2 regions of the Streptomyces sp. NPDC004752 genome follow, and region 2 is predicted to be linked to the other one. Evidence: riboswitches for the same ligand, from Rfam matches in the RefSeq annotation. Region 2 holds a riboswitch; the other holds the start of a gene.
What was found. A riboswitch is a leader RNA that binds a small molecule or an ion and turns the genes downstream of it on or off. The one in region 2 is predicted to bind S-adenosylmethionine.
Positions count from the first base shown of each region.

Region 1: another riboswitch for S-adenosylmethionine. It lies ahead of ACWEKM_RS23020 (aminotransferase class V-fold PLP-dependent enzyme); the one in region 2 lies ahead of thrC (threonine synthase).

Region 1 is NZ_JBSGBN010000055.1:15,564-22,742, reverse strand. It holds gene ACWEKM_RS23050 (NlpC/P60 family protein) at 1-142, opposite strand, end outside; gene ACWEKM_RS23045 (NlpC/P60 family protein) at 532-1,566, opposite strand; gene ACWEKM_RS23040 (NYN domain-containing protein) at 1,774-3,117, opposite strand; gene ACWEKM_RS23035 (hypothetical protein) at 3,158-3,397, opposite strand; gene ACWEKM_RS23030 (rhomboid family intramembrane serine protease) at 3,553-4,296, shown strand; gene ACWEKM_RS23025 (Lrp/AsnC family transcriptional regulator) at 4,293-4,574, shown strand; gene ACWEKM_RS23020 (aminotransferase class V-fold PLP-dependent enzyme) at 4,799-6,193, opposite strand; SAM riboswitch class IV at 6,384-6,500, opposite strand; gene trpD (anthranilate phosphoribosyltransferase) at 6,588-7,179, opposite strand, start outside.
Region 2 is NZ_JBSGBN010000002.1:71,646-78,824, reverse strand. It holds gene ACWEKM_RS01375 (ROK family protein) at 1-30, opposite strand, end outside; gene ACWEKM_RS01370 (DUF3263 domain-containing protein) at 116-358, shown strand; gene otsB (trehalose-phosphatase) at 471-1,358, shown strand; gene ACWEKM_RS01360 (alpha,alpha-trehalose-phosphate synthase (UDP-forming)) at 1,325-2,743, opposite strand; gene ACWEKM_RS01355 (glucosyl-3-phosphoglycerate synthase) at 2,826-3,770, opposite strand; SAM riboswitch class I at 3,929-4,093, shown strand; gene thrC (threonine synthase) at 4,112-5,395, shown strand; gene ACWEKM_RS01345 (MoaD/ThiS family protein) at 5,392-5,667, shown strand; gene ACWEKM_RS01340 (cold-shock protein) at 6,102-6,305, shown strand; gene groL (chaperonin GroEL) at 6,658-7,179, shown strand, end outside.

The DNA of each region.
Region 1 (7,179 bases), on a different contig from region 2:
GGTCCACCTCGGCGGGACCGTGGCCGGGCGGCGCGGCGCTCGCCGGTACGGCGCCCAGTGCGGCGGTGGCCGCGGACAGTACACACAGGACGGTGGCGCCCCGGTCGAACCCGGATGGTGCAAGGCGGCGATGGGACCCCACGGAAGGCCGCACTCCTTCACCTCGTGACCGCTCGCTCGCCTGCGGGGCCGCGGCCGGTGCCGCGGAGCGGTCACGCTCGACCCTGCGGCCTGCGCGCCCTTGTCCCGTAGCACCGGCCCGCCCCTTCGGCTCACGTGCTGCCGACGGACGGTTGCCGTTCCCCGGGGCCGGGACGGGATTGTCCCGGCCGTGGGGGAAACGCGGCAGACAGTAGCCGCGCGGGCGCCCGTCGGCCAAAGACCGCAACCGGTCGCACAGCGTGACACCCCGCCGCTGACGCAGGTCACCGGCGGGGCGTGGAGTCAGTTTGGGTTATCGGGATTCGCCCGTTCGGGCGCCATGGAAGCCCGGTCGGCAGAGGCGTGCGGCTCAGACCGGGAGGCCGAAGCTCAGACCCGGACGCCGAACTGGAACGGCATGTTGTTGATCGACTCGTAGCGGACGACCGTGCCGGTGCGGGGGGCGTGCAGCACCTGGCCGTTGCCGGCGTACAGGCCGACGTGGTGCTGGTCGCCGTAGAAGATCACCAGGTCGCCGACCTTGAGGTCGCTCTGGCTGTAGATGCGCTGGCCGGCGTTGGCCTGGGCCTCGGAGGTGCGCGGTATGCCGACGCCGGCCTGGGCGTAGGCCCAGGAGGTCAGACCCGAGCAGTCGAAGGAGGAGGGGCCGGTGGCGCCCCAGACGTACGGCGAGCCGATCTTGGACTGGGCGGCGGAGAAGGCGGCGGCGGCCCGGCCGGAGGCGGAGCTGGTCTTGCCGAGTTTCACACGCTCGGTGGAGGAGCGGTTGGCGCGGTCCTCCTTGGCGGCGAGCGCCGCCTTCTCCTTGGCCGTCAGGGAGTTGAGCAGCCGCTGCGCCTCGGCGAGCTTGCCCTGGACTTCGGTCTTCTTCTTGCCCAGCTCGGTGCGGGCGGCGGAGAGGTCCTTGAGCTTGTCGGCCGCCTCGGTCCGCTGCTGCGCGAGTTCGCGCTGCTTGTCCTGGATCTTCTTCAGGGCGTCGACCTGCTGGCCGCTCAACTGGTCGAGCGTGGACGCCTTGTCGAGGTAGTCGTCCGGGTTGGCGGACAGGAAGAGCTGGACGGACGGGTCTATGCCGCCCGAGCGGTACTGCGCGCTGGCCATGGTGCCCAGGCCGTCGCGCAGCTTGTTCAGGTCCTCCTGGCCGCGGGCGACGCTGTCCTGGATGGTGGAGATCTCCTTCTGGAGTTTCTCCTGCTTCTCCTTGGCCCCCTTGTACTTCTCGGTGGCCTGTTCCGCCTGCTCGTAGAGCTTGTCGACCTTGGCCTTGACCTCGTCCTTGCTCAGCTTCTCGCTGGGAGCCGCGTTGGCGGCCTGCGAGCTCAGGGCTACGGCAGCGGCGGCTGCGGTGGTCAGCACGGTCACGCGCGTGCGACTCGGCTGCTTCGGTCGACGATGGGACGCCACGGAGACGGGCTCCTTCTTTTGAGTGATCACCCGTGTGGAGGTTCGAGCCGACCCTAGTGACCCAGTTGTGATCAGTTCAAATCCTCAGAGGAAAAAATCCGTCACTCCATGCATTCTTTGCCCACAACTCACATGCTGTGATGTCCGCTTGACGCTACGTTGCGTGACACTTGGGCTAATTCCGGCATCAAACGCATACGTTGGCGTTCACGACAGTCGCTTGAGAAGCATCGCAGAAGCCACCGGCCGGGCGCCCGCACGGGCGACGCCGTCGGCCACCTCGCGATCGGTCGAGGCGACGATGACCGGCCGGCCGGGCGGCTCGGCCCGCACCAGCTGACGGATCAGCTCATCGGCCGTGACGCCCGGCTTGGAGAACAGCACCCGCACCCCGCGCGGCGGGGCGAGCAGCACCGGGGCGGCCAGTTCGGCGCCGTCGAAGACACAGGTCACCTCGGCGCCGGTCTGCGCGGCGAGCTGCGAGAGCTGGCCGAGCAGCCGCAGCCGCTGCTTCTCCAGCGGCATCTGCGGATAGCCGGTCTTGGTGACGTTGTAGCCGTCGACCACCAAGTGGGCCTGGGGCAGGGCGAGAAGCTGGTCCAGGACGGCCGGATCGTGCTCGGACAGCGCCCGTGCGGCGATGTCCTTCGGGGTCATCCGGCCCGGCTCCACCGCATCCACGGTCTCGGCGGGCCGTACCGAGACGGGCGGCAGCGCCAGCTCACGGCGCAGGCCCTGGGCCGCGTCCAGGACGGTGTCGAGCAGCAGCCGCACCCGCATGTCCTCGACGCTGCGCCCCTCCCGGGCCGCCCTGCGGCTGGCCTCCAGGGCGGCCTCGACCTCCCCCAGGCGGGCCTTGAGCCGCCGGGTCTCGCTCTCGGCGGCCGAGACCTGCGCCTGCGCCTCGGCACGCACCGCCTCGATCTCGCTCTGCGCCTTGCGCAGGGCGGCGTCGCCCCGCTTGACGTCGCTGAGGGCCGCGCGGAGCTTGCGGTGCAGCGATTCGGCCTCCCGCTTCGCCGACTCCAGCTCGGCGCGCAGCCGTTCGGTCTCGGCCCGGGTGTGGTCGCGGGTCCGCTCCAGCTCCGCGCTCAGCCGCTCCAGCTCGGCCCGGCTCTCCTCGTCGGCGCGCTCGGCGTCCGCCCGTTGGGCCTCCTCGCCGGCCGCGGCCACCAGTTTCACCCAGCCCGCCGGGCGCAGTACATAGGCCGCGGCCGCCACATCGAGCGGGTCCGCGGCCGGGGGCGGCGAGCCGGAGTCGAGGGCGCCGGACAGCTCCGGCTGCGCCTCTCTCAGCTTCTCGCCGATGCGCTGCCGGAACAGCGGATCGGACTCCAGGGCCGCGGCCATCGCGTTGCCCGCGAACTTGGCTCGGCGATTCGGGGCAAACCGGGCATACTGCCGCAATTGGCTGGGCAGTTCACCGATCGTCAGACCACCGAAGCCGTCCGACACGATCTGTACGACGCGGCGTCGCACACCGTCGGGCAGCGGACGGTCAAGCACCTCGGCGGTGCCGTCGCCCGGCCCCCCGCCTGCGGTCTCCGCCATCCGTCACACCCCAAGGTCCGTGCGGGGCCGCCTCCTGCGCTCAGGAGTCGGCGCCCGGCCTGTCCACCAGTTCCACCTGGTCCATCGCGTTGCACCAGCGGCAGCGCACCGACTCGATGGTCTCACTGACCACCTCACGCTCCTCGACCTTCGGCTCGCCCGCGAGATCGAGGTGGATGTACTCGACGACCTTCGATGCGCGGGTCACATCGAAGCGGGTGAGGTTGCCGCAGAGGGTGCAGCGCCATCGGGTCGTGGCGGTCGGCAGGGGAACCGGCATCGTGACTGTTCGCTTCCTTCCAGTGTCCGTGACACGCCGTCTGCCCGGCGTGTGTGGCTCGTAACCCTACGGCCTGGCGGGTCCTCGTCGCCCGTTCGTCCACGGCGGCGAGGCGATCTGTGCTACTGCGTGCCGTTACGTCATGCTCTGTATTCATGATCAGCAACTGGAGCGCGATGGCCGGGCGGACCTGCAGAGCGGTCCGTGGCTCGTCGGCGCCGATGACGCACGCCCTGATCGCCCTGTGCTGTCTGATCTTCGTGATCGGGCCCGCGTCCGGGTTCAATCCGACGTACGGCACCGGTGACGGGCTGGCGGCCGCGCAGCGGGCGTACTTCCGGCGCTGGGGTGTCGTCCCCGCGAACCTGTTCGACGGCCCGGCCGGGGAGGCGCTCACCCCCGCCACGGCGCTGTTCGTGCACGGCAGCTGGGTGCATCTGCTCGGCAACATGCTCTTCCTCTATGTCTTCGGGGTGATGACCGAGGAACGGATGGGCCGCGTGCAGTTCACCTTGTTCTACGTCGGCTGCGGCTATCTGGCGCTGATCGGTTACGCGGCCGCCAACGCCGGCTCCCAGCAGTCCCTGGTCGGTGCCTCCGGGGCGATCTCCGCGGTGCTCGGGGCGTTCCTGTTCCTGTTCCCCGGCGCCCGTGTCACCAGTCTCCTCCCCTTCCTCTTCTTCCTCCCGCTGCGCTTCCCCGCCTGGGTCGTACTGCCCTTCTGGGCGGCGCTGCAGTGGGCGGAGGCGCGGCAGGCCACCCAGGGGCCCGGGGTGGCCTACCTGGCCCACCTGGTGGGCTTCTCGCTGGGCTTCGTCCTCGCGTGGGTGCGGTTCGGGCGTCGGGCTAGAGTGAAGGCCGCCCCAGCTCCGGCTCCCGAGGGAGAGAAACAGCCGTGATCACCGCGATCGTGCTCATCAAGACCAGCGTGGACCGGATCCCCGAGATCGCCGAGCAGATCGCGGCGCTGGACAGCGTCAGCGAGGTCTTCTCGGTCACCGGCACCTACGATCTGATCGCCATGGTCCGGGTCGGCCGGCACGAGGACCTCGCCGAGGTCATCCCCGGCCGCATCAGCAAGATCCAGGGCGTGGAGGCCACGGACACCCACGTGGCCTTCCGTACGTACTCGCAGCATGACCTGGAAGCGGCCTTCGCCATCGGCCTGGACAACTAGGCGCTAAGCGCTCCGCTGGGAAAGCCGCGATGTGCCGTCGATCGGCTGCGGCGCCGTCGTGGCTGATCGCGCAGTTCCCCGCGCCCCTCCGGGGGCGTCTGCCAGCCGTTGGCTCCCGCGCCATCGTGGCTGGGCGCGCCGTTCCCCGCGCACCCCTCCGGGGGCTTCTACGTGCTGGTATGTCGTGCGGGTTCGTTCCCCGGCGGGGGCGCTTGGGTGTTGGGTCAGGCTGCGGGGACGCAGCGGCCGTTCTCCGTGTGGTACTGCCACTTCGCGCCGTCCCGGATCAGCTGCTTGACGGCGTTCACGAACCGGTCGACGTGTTCGTCGGGCGTACCCGCGCCGAAGCTGACGCGGATCGCGTTGAGGGACTTCTCGCCGGGCGCGGCCTCCGGCGCACCGCACTCCCCCTGGGACTGCGGGTCGCTGCCCAGAAGAGTGCGGACGAGAGGGTGGGCGCAGAAGAGCCCGTCGCGGACGCCGATGCCGTACTCGGCGGAGAGCGCGGCCGCGAAGTGGGAGCTGTTCCAGCCCTCGACCACGAAGGAGAGCACGCCGACCCGCGGCGCGGCGTCGCCGAACAGGGAGAGGACCCGGACCTCGGGGACCTCGGCGAGCCCCGCGCGAACCGTGTCGATCAGGTGCCGCTCGCGGGCGACCAGGGTGTCGAAACCGGCTTCCGTGAGGGCCTTGCAGGCCGAGGCGACGGCGTAGGCGCCGATCACGTTCGGCGAGCCGGCCTCATGGCGGGCAGCCGTCTCGTGCCACTCCACGGCCACGCCCCCGTCCGCCCGCCGGGTGACCGTACGGCTCGCCCCGCCGCCCGCGAGATACGGCTCGGCCGCGCGCAGCCAGTCGGCGCGTCCGGCCAGCACACCGGCACCGAACGGGGCGTACAGCTTGTGTCCGGAGAAGGCGACCCAGTCGACGTCGAGATCCCGCACCGACACCGGGTGGTGCGGGGCGAGCTGGGCGGCGTCCAGGACGATCCGGGCGCCGTGCGCATGGGCGACGGCGGCCAGCTCACGCACCGGCCACAGCTCGCCGGTGACGTTGGAGGCACCGGTGACGCAGACCAGGGCCGGGCTGTCGGGGCCCGAGCCGGTCGAGCGAAGCCGAGCGCTGGGGGAACGGTCGGCCAGTGCCGCCTGAAGGGTCGCGACGGCCTGCGCCGGGGTGCGCGGGGCGTCGAGGTAGCTGACCTGGGCGTCCTTCCAGGGCAGCAGCGAGGCGTGATGCTCGGTCTCGAAGACGAAGACCTGGCAGTCGGCGGGGAGCGCGGACGCCAGCAGGTTGAGCGAGTCGGTGGTGGAGCGGGTGAAGATCAACTGGTCGTCGGGGCGGCAGTCCAGGAACTCGGCGACGGTCGCGCGGGCGTTCTCGAACAGGTCGGTGGACAGCTGCGAGAGGTAGCCGGCGCCGCGGTGCACGCTGCCGTAGTAGGGGGCGTAGGCGGCCACGTCGTCCCAGACGCGCTGGAGGGCGGGGGCGCTGGCCGCGTAGTCGAGGGCGGCATAGGTGACCTCGCCGCCGGTGACGAGCGGCACGGTGACATCGCGGCCGAGGACGGGCAGCGGGGCGCAGAGCGACTGGGCGGAGGCAGCGGTGGAGACGGACATGGCACAACTCCCGTGAATGCAGGCGGAATTCACCACGCGAGCACAGCTGCGTCGGGCAGGGCTCGGCGTGGGAAGGGGTGAAAGGGGTACGCGGAGGCGGGGCTCTGCGGCCCTATCGCATTCGCTTGCTCACGAGAGGCTCCCTCGACGACCAGGACCCCTGGGCTGCATCACTCAGCAGAGTGCGAGGGGTCCGCGCTTGCCGCAGACCTCGCTGCCTACGGCCTGGTCTTCACCCGGGGCACCCCGCCACGGACGGAGGGTTGCCGGACAGTCGGCCGGGGCCGAATGACTGTCGCTCATGACCTGGAGACATCCTGCCACACGATCTTCTGTGCGCAAGGCGTGGTCCGCATCCTGGACCACGCCTTGAGGCACAGCGCCGTACGAGGGTTCAGGCGTGGGTGGCGGCGGCCCACCGTTCGAGCGTCCGCCGGGCCGCGCCCGAGTCGATCGACTCGGCTGCCTTGGCCATGCCGGCCCGGATCCGCTCCACCAACGGCCCGTCCCCCGGTTCCAGGGCCACCAGTGCCGCCGCCGAGTTCAGCAGGACGGCGTCCCGCACCGGGCCCGTCTCGCCGTCCAGCAGCCGCCGGGCCACCCCGGCGTTGTAGGCGGGGTCGGCGCCGCGCAGCGCCGCCACGGGCACCAGGTCGAGGCCGACCTCGCGCGGGTCGAAGACCTCCTCGGTGATCTTGCCGTCGCGCACCCTCCACACCCGGGAGGTGGCGGTGATCGTCAGCTCGTCCAGGCCGTCGTCCCCGCGGAACACCAGCGCGGACGAGCCGCGCTCGGCCAGCACCCCGGCGATGAGCCCCGCCATCCGGGTGTCGAAGCAGCCGATCGCCGAGGCGGTGACCCGGGCCGGGTTGGTCAGCGGGCCGAGCAGGTTGAACGAGGTCGGGATCCCCAGGTCGCGCCGGACCGCGCCGACGAACCGCATCGAGGGGTGGAAGGCGGCCGCGAAGCAGAAGGTGATCCCGGCC
Region 2 (7,179 bases):
CACGGGGAACAGTGTGGACCGGGGACCCATAAGAGGTCTAGTCCACTTACGCGGTGGAGCGCCGCCCGTTCCGGAGCCGGGAGCCGCCGTCGGTGCCCGGCGTTACCGTTCACCCATGGAACCGGACGACCGCCACGAACTGGGCCGACGCGAACAGGCCATCCTCGCGCTGGAGCGCCGGAGCTTTGCGGGACCCGGTGCCAAGGAACGGGCGATACGCGAGGAACTGGGCCTGGTCCCGGTCCGCTACTACCAGCTCCTGAACGCCCTGCTGGACGACGAGCGCGCACTGTCCCACGACCCGGTGACGGTCAACCGCCTACGCCGAGTCCGCGAAACCCGCCGCACCCAACACTGAACCGTCCCCCCGTCCCCAGTGCCAATAGAACAAGGGTTCATGCCATGCGTGGGGCTGCGGCCGGGACGGCTTGGCAGGCGTGGGGGACGGTTCGGGTGGATAGGGTCGGTTCATGGGCACCCATACGACGGACTCGACCGACCCCCAGGACGCGCTTCCGACGCCCGTGACCCGCGCCGGGCGGGACGGGCTGGCCGCACTGCTCGCACGGCCGCGCACCGCGGTGATCGGCCTCGACTTCGACGGGACGCTCGCGCCGATCGTGGCCGACCCCGAGCAGTCCCGCGCGCACCCGGACGCCGTACCCGCGCTCGCCGCCCTCGCCCCGAAGGTGGCCTCCGTCGCGGTGGTCACCGGCCGCCCCGCCGGGGTCGCGGTCCGCTACGGCGGCTTCGCGGGCGTACCCGGCCTGGCGCACCTCGTCGTCCTCGGCCACTACGGCGCCGAACGCTGGGACGCGGTCAGCGGCACCGTCAGCGCCCCCGCCCCGCACCCCGGCGTCGCCGCCGTCCGCGCCGAACTGCCCGGCTTCCTCGACCGGATCGGCGCCTGGCGGGGCACCTGGATCGAGGAGAAGGGGCGGGCCGTCGCCGTGCACACCCGCCGCGCCGAGGATCCGCAGGCCGCGTTCGAGGCGCTGCGCGGCCCCCTCGTCGACCTGGCCACCCGGCACGGCCTGATCGTCGAGCCCGGCCGCCTGGTCCTCGAACTGCGCCCGCCCGGCATGGACAAGGGCGTCGCCCTGCTGGAGTACGTCCGCGAGACCGGCGCCGAAACCGTGCTGTACGGCGGCGACGACCTCGGTGACCTGCCCGCCTTCGCGGCCGTCGACAAGCTCCGCTCCGACGGCGTGCCCGGCCTGCTGGTGTGCAGCGGCAGCAGCGAGGTGCCCGAACTCGCCGAGCGCGCCGACCTGGTGGTGGACGGCCCGGCGGGGGTGGTGCGGCTGCTGCGGACGCTCGCCGCTCAGCTGGACCGACCGGTGGACCCACCGGCCTGAAGCGCGTGCAGCTGGTCCAGGAACCACTGGGCCGGCGGCAGCGCCGTGGCCGCGGCGGCCAGCCGCTTGGTCCGCTCCGCCCGCTCCTCCGCCGGCAGGGTGAGCGCCCGGTGCAGGGCGTCCGCCGTGCCTCCGATGTCGTACGGGTTGACGGTGATCGCGTCCTCGCCCAGCTCCTCGTACGCCCCGGCCTCCCGGGACAGCACCAGCGCACAGCCCTCGTCGGAGACGACCGGCACCTCCTTGGCGACCAGGTTCATGCCGTCCCGGATCGGGTTCACCAGGGCCACGTCGGCCAGCCGGTAGGCGGCCAGCGAACGCGCGAAGTCGTCCTCGACGTGCAGCAGCACCGGCGTCCAACCCGGCGTCCCGTACACCGAGTTGATCTCCTGCGCGATGCGCCGTACCTCGGCCGTGTACGCCCGGTACACGGCCAGGTCCTGGCGTGAGGGGTAGGCGAAGGCGAGGTGCACGACCCGCTCGCGCCACTCGGGGCGGTCCGCCAGCAACTGCCGGTACGCCAGCAGTCCGCGCACGATGTTCTTGGACAGCTCGGTGCGGTCCACCCGCACGATCGTCTTGCGGCCCGCGCCGATCTCCGTCCGCAGCGCCGTCATCCGCTCGGCCACGTCCGGCTCGTGCGCGCGCCCCCGCAGGAAGTCCGCGTCGGCGCCCAGACCGTGCACACCGATGCGGGTGCCGGCCGGGATACCGGGCCCGAGGACCGCGTGGCAGCAGTCGGTGAAGGCGTCCGCCCAGCGCCGGGTGAGGAACGCCGCGCGGTCCGCGCCGAGGATCCCGGCGAGCAGCTCGGCCGCGATGTCGTCGGGCAGCAGCCGGAAGTAGTCCGGCGGCGCCCACGGGGTGTGTGAGAAGTGGCCGATGCGCAGGTCGGGGCGGCGCTGCCGGAGCATCCTGGGGGCCAGCGCCAGATGGTAGTCCTGCACGACGACGGCCGCGCCCTCGGCCGCCTCCTGGGCCAGCGCCTCCGCGAACGCCCGGTTGTAGGCCCGGTAGGACACCCACTGCCGCCGGAACTCCGCGTCGAAGACCGGCTCCAGCGGGGTCTGGTAGAGCATGTGATGCACAAACCACAGCACCGAGTTGGCGATGCCGTTGTAGGCGTCGGCGTACACGTCGGCCGGAATGTCCAGCATCCGCACGCCGGGCTCGCCGACCCCGCGGCGCACCGCCTCACGGTCGCCGTCGGACAGCGCCGAGCACACCCACAGCGCGTCCGCGTCGGGCCCGATCGCCGAGAGCCCGGAGACCAGCCCACCGCCGCCCCGCCGGGCGACCAGCGTGCCGTCCTGCTGGACGGTGTACGAGACCGGGCCGCGGTTGGACGCGACCAGCACCTGGGCAGCACCCTGCGTGGAAGCCATACGCCTCAACCTAGCCCGGCCCACAAACGCTCAAACGTACGGTCGGCTCCCCGGGTGGGCCGAACACAGCACACCTTCGGCTTCAGGCCACCCGGCGGGCGGCGTACTCCGCGATCTCCACCATGGGCGGCCGTTCCTCGGTGTCCACCGGGTGGGTGCGCGGCTCGAAGCCGTCCTCGCCCCGTTCGAACTGGGTGAGGGAGGGCCGCACGAGATGCCCGCGGGCCAGCCGCAGCTGGGCGGTGCGGTAGATCGAGGCGGCCATCCGGCCCAGCGCCTGCCCGTCCTGGTGCCGGTGCTTGCGCACGCCGACATCGACCTGGGCGAGGGCGTCCAGGCCCACCAGGTGCAGGGCGTCGATCAGCATGCCCAGTTCGACGCCGTATCCGACAGGGAACGGCAGCTGCTCCAGCAGCGAGCGGCGGGCCGCGTACTCGCCGCCGAGCGGCTGCACAAAACCGGCCAGCCGCGGCCAGTGCATATTGAGCAGCGGGCGGGCCATCAGCTCGGTGACCCGGCCGCCCTGGCCGGCCGCGCCGGCCAGCGGCCGGTCGTACATGGCTTTGACCAGGTCGATGTCCGGGTCGGTGAGCAGTGGGCCCACGATCCCGGTGACGAAGTCGGTGGAGAACTCCCGCAGGTCCGCGTCGACGAAGCAGACGATGTCCCCGCCGGTGACCAGCAGCGAGCGCCACAGGACCTCGCCCTTGCCGGGTGCGGCGGGCAGCCGCGGCAGGATGGCGTCGCGGTGCTCCACCCGGGCGCCCGCCGCGGCGGCCACCTCGGCGGTGCGGTCGGCGGACCCCGAGTCGACGACGACGATCTCGTCGACCAGCGGCGCCTGGCGCATGAGGTCGTGCCGGATGACCGCGACGATGTCGCCGACCGTCTCCTCCTCGTTGAGCGCGGGCAGCACGACGGAGACCGACTGGCCCGTGCGCTGTTTCGCGGCGAGGATGGTGTGCAGCGGGCGGTCGGTCACCGACCAGGAGCGGGTGGCCAGCCAGCGCTCGACTTCTTCCAGCACGGTCGGCTGCTCCTCACTGTCGTGATCACACCGGGCGCGGGTGTGATCCATCTCGCGGTTCGGACGACTATCTCAACTGTCCTGGCCTTCGGTTACAGTCTTGAACAACGCGGATGGCCATCGCATGTCGGGGCCATTCGGCGTTCACAACCGCATACAGCTCATCCAGAGGGGCAGAGGGACACGGCCCGATGAAGCCCCGGCAACCCTCCAGTCGGTACTCGTAAGGATCGCTGCACCAGTCGATCGTTTCCGCGAGGCTCCCGGCTAGGGAAGGTGCCAAATCCGTCTCACGGCGAGATGCGTCGTGAGGAAGATGAGGAGAAAGGGCCTCGCCTCACATGGCTGTGCAGACCGTTGCAAGCACCACGAACCAGTCCGCGAACCTCGGTCCCGCCGCGGCCTTGAGCTGCCGCGAGTGCGGCCACCGGGTGCCACTCGGACCGGTGTTCGCCTGCGAGGAGTGTTTCGGCCCGCTGGAGATCGCCTACGACTTCTCGGCGTACGACACCGAGGAGCTGCGTCGGACGATCGAGGCGGGTCCCGCGAACATCTGGCGCTATGCGCCGCTGCTGCCGGTCCCCGCGGACGTGGCCGCAAAGCCCAATCTGAACCCGGGCTGGACCAAGCTGGTGCAGGCCGACAACCTGGCCCGCGAGCTGGGCGTCACCGGCGGCCTGTATGTGAAGGACGACTCCGGCAACCCGACGCACTCCTTCAAGGACCGGGTGGTCGCCCAGGCGCTGGAGGCGGCGCGCGCCTTCGGCTTCACGACCCTGTCCTGCTCCTCGACCGGCAACCTCGCCGGGGCCGTCGGCGCCGCGGCGGCCCGCGCCGGACTGCGCTCCTGTGTGTTCATCCCGCACGACCTGGAGCAGGGCAAGGTCGTCATGGCCGCGATCTACGGCGGTGATCTCGTCGGCATCGAGGGCAACTACGACGACGTGAACCGCTTCTGCTCCGAGCTGATCGGCGATCCGGCCGGCGAGGGCTGGGGCTTCGTCAACGTCAATCTGCGGCCGTACTACGCGGAGGGCTCCAAGACCCTGGCGTACGAGATCTGCGAGCAGCTCGGCTGGCGGCTGCCCGACCAGATCGTCGTCCCGATCGCCTCCGGCTCCCAGCTCACCAAGGTCGACAAGGGACTGCGGGAGCTGATCGCGCTGGGCCTCGTCGAGGACCGGCCGTACAAGATCTTCGGCGCGCAGGCCGAGGGCTGCTCGCCGGTGTCCACCGCGTTCAAGGCCGGTCAGGACGTGGTCCGCCCGCAGAAGCCGAACACCATCGCCAAGTCCCTGGCGATCGGCAACCCGGCCGACGGCCCTTATGTGCTCGACATCGCCCGCCGCACCGGCGGCGCCGTGGAGGACGTGACGGACGAGCAGGTGGTCGAGGCGATCAAGCTGCTGGCGCGGACCGAGGGCATCTTCGCGGAGACGGCCGGCGGCGTCACCGTGGGTGTGACGAAGAAGCTGATCGAGGACGGTGTCCTCGACCCCGCGCTCACCACGGTCGTCCTCAACACCGGCGACGGCCTCAAGACCCTCGACGCGGTGGCCGGCACCGGCCTGACCGCCACCATCCGCCCCAACCTGGACTCCTTCCGAGAGGCTGGCCTCGCATGAGCGTGACCGTTCGCATCCCCACCATTCTGCGTACCTACACGGGCGGCCGGGCCGAGGTGAGCGCCGAGGGCGCCACCCTCGAAGAGGTCATCGCCGACCTGGAGAAGAACCACACCGGCATCGCCGCGCGCGTCCTGGACGACCAGGGCAAGCTGCGCCGCTTCGTCAACGTGTACGTCAACGACGACGACGTCCGCTTCGAGCAGGGCCTTCAGACCGCGACGCCGGACGGCGCGGGCGTGTCCATCATCCCGGCCGTGGCCGGCGGCTGACGCTCCCTTACCTTCGATAACTCCCATTACCGACTGTTCATCCGATGGCCCCCTCCGTGAGAGAAACGGAGGGGGTCATTCAGTGGGGTTGAGCGCGGTAGAGTTGGGGAACGCGTTCCCGGCCTCCCGGGGCGCAGGCCCCGGATTCACTCCGTGCACCCGCCAAGAAGTCGCCAAACTCCCCGCTTTCTTCGCGGCTTTTGCTCCTTTTATGGAGCCCGACTTGCCCTGAATTCTGATGAATTCTCAATAAATTCCCGACCGGGCGCGTCCAGATTTCTCGTCCGATTGACCTGTTGCAGACGGCAGTTGGACAGATACATTCAGCCGCGGTCGACGCGTTCCGGCGCACGCCCCCCACCGTGGAGGGTGAGGTCTGACCCGGGTCCACGAAGTGTGGATCTGTGCAAGGGCCAGTAATAGGGGAGTTAGGCATGGCTCAGGGCACCGTCAAGTGGTTCAACGCGGAGAAGGGGTACGGCTTCATCGCGGTCGACGGTGGTGCGGACGTCTTCGTCCACTACAGCGCGATTCAGATGGACGGCTACCGCACCCTGGAAGAGGGCCAGCGGGTCGAGTTCGAGATCTCGCAGGGTCAGAAGGGCCCGCAGGCCGATATGGTTCGCGTCACCGCCTGAACGTACTTCACGCGAAGGGCCCGCAGCTTTCGGGGTGCGGGCCCTTCGCCATGCCCCACGCCGCCCGGCCCGGGGGCGCGTACACCCGTCCGGCACCCTTCACCACCCCGCCGTCACCGCCGCGCCGCGACCCCACGCGACGGGCCCGCGTCACGGTCGCATCTTGCACTCGGGTGGGTCGAGTGCTAATCATTGGCGTTAGCACTCTGAAGGTGAGAGTGACAACGAAGGACCGGGTCGGTGAGGCCCGCGGGCCGTGTGGGGCAAGGAACCACGAGGTCGGCGAGCCGTCCGTCGCGGGCGCGGGCGCGGTCCGAAGGAATCACCCCCAGTCCTGGAGGGACCACTTCACATGGCCAAGATCATCGCGTTCGACGAGGAGGCGCGGCGCGGCCTCGAGCGCGGCATGAACCAGCTCGCGGACGCCGTGAAGGTGACGCTCGGCCCCAAGGGCCGCAACGTCGTCCTCGAGAAGAAGTGGGGCGCCCCCACGATCACCAACGATGGTGTCTCCATCGCCAAGGAGATCGAGCTCGAGGACCCGTACGAGAAGATCGGCGCCGAGCTGGTCAAGGAAGTAGCCAAGAAGACGGACGACGTCGCCGGTGACGGTACGACCACCGCGACCGTCCTCGCCCAGGCCCTGGTCAAGGAGGGCCTGCGCAACGTCGCCGCCGGCGCCAACCCGATGGCCCTGAAGCGCGGTATCGAGAAGGCCGTCGAGGCCGTCTCCGCCGCCCTGCTGGAGCAGGCGAAGGACGTCGAGACCAAGGAGCAGATCGCCTCCACGGCCTCCATCTCCGCCGCCGACACCCAGATCGGCGAGCTGATCGCCGAGGCCATGGACAAGGTCGGCAAGGAAGGCGTCATCACC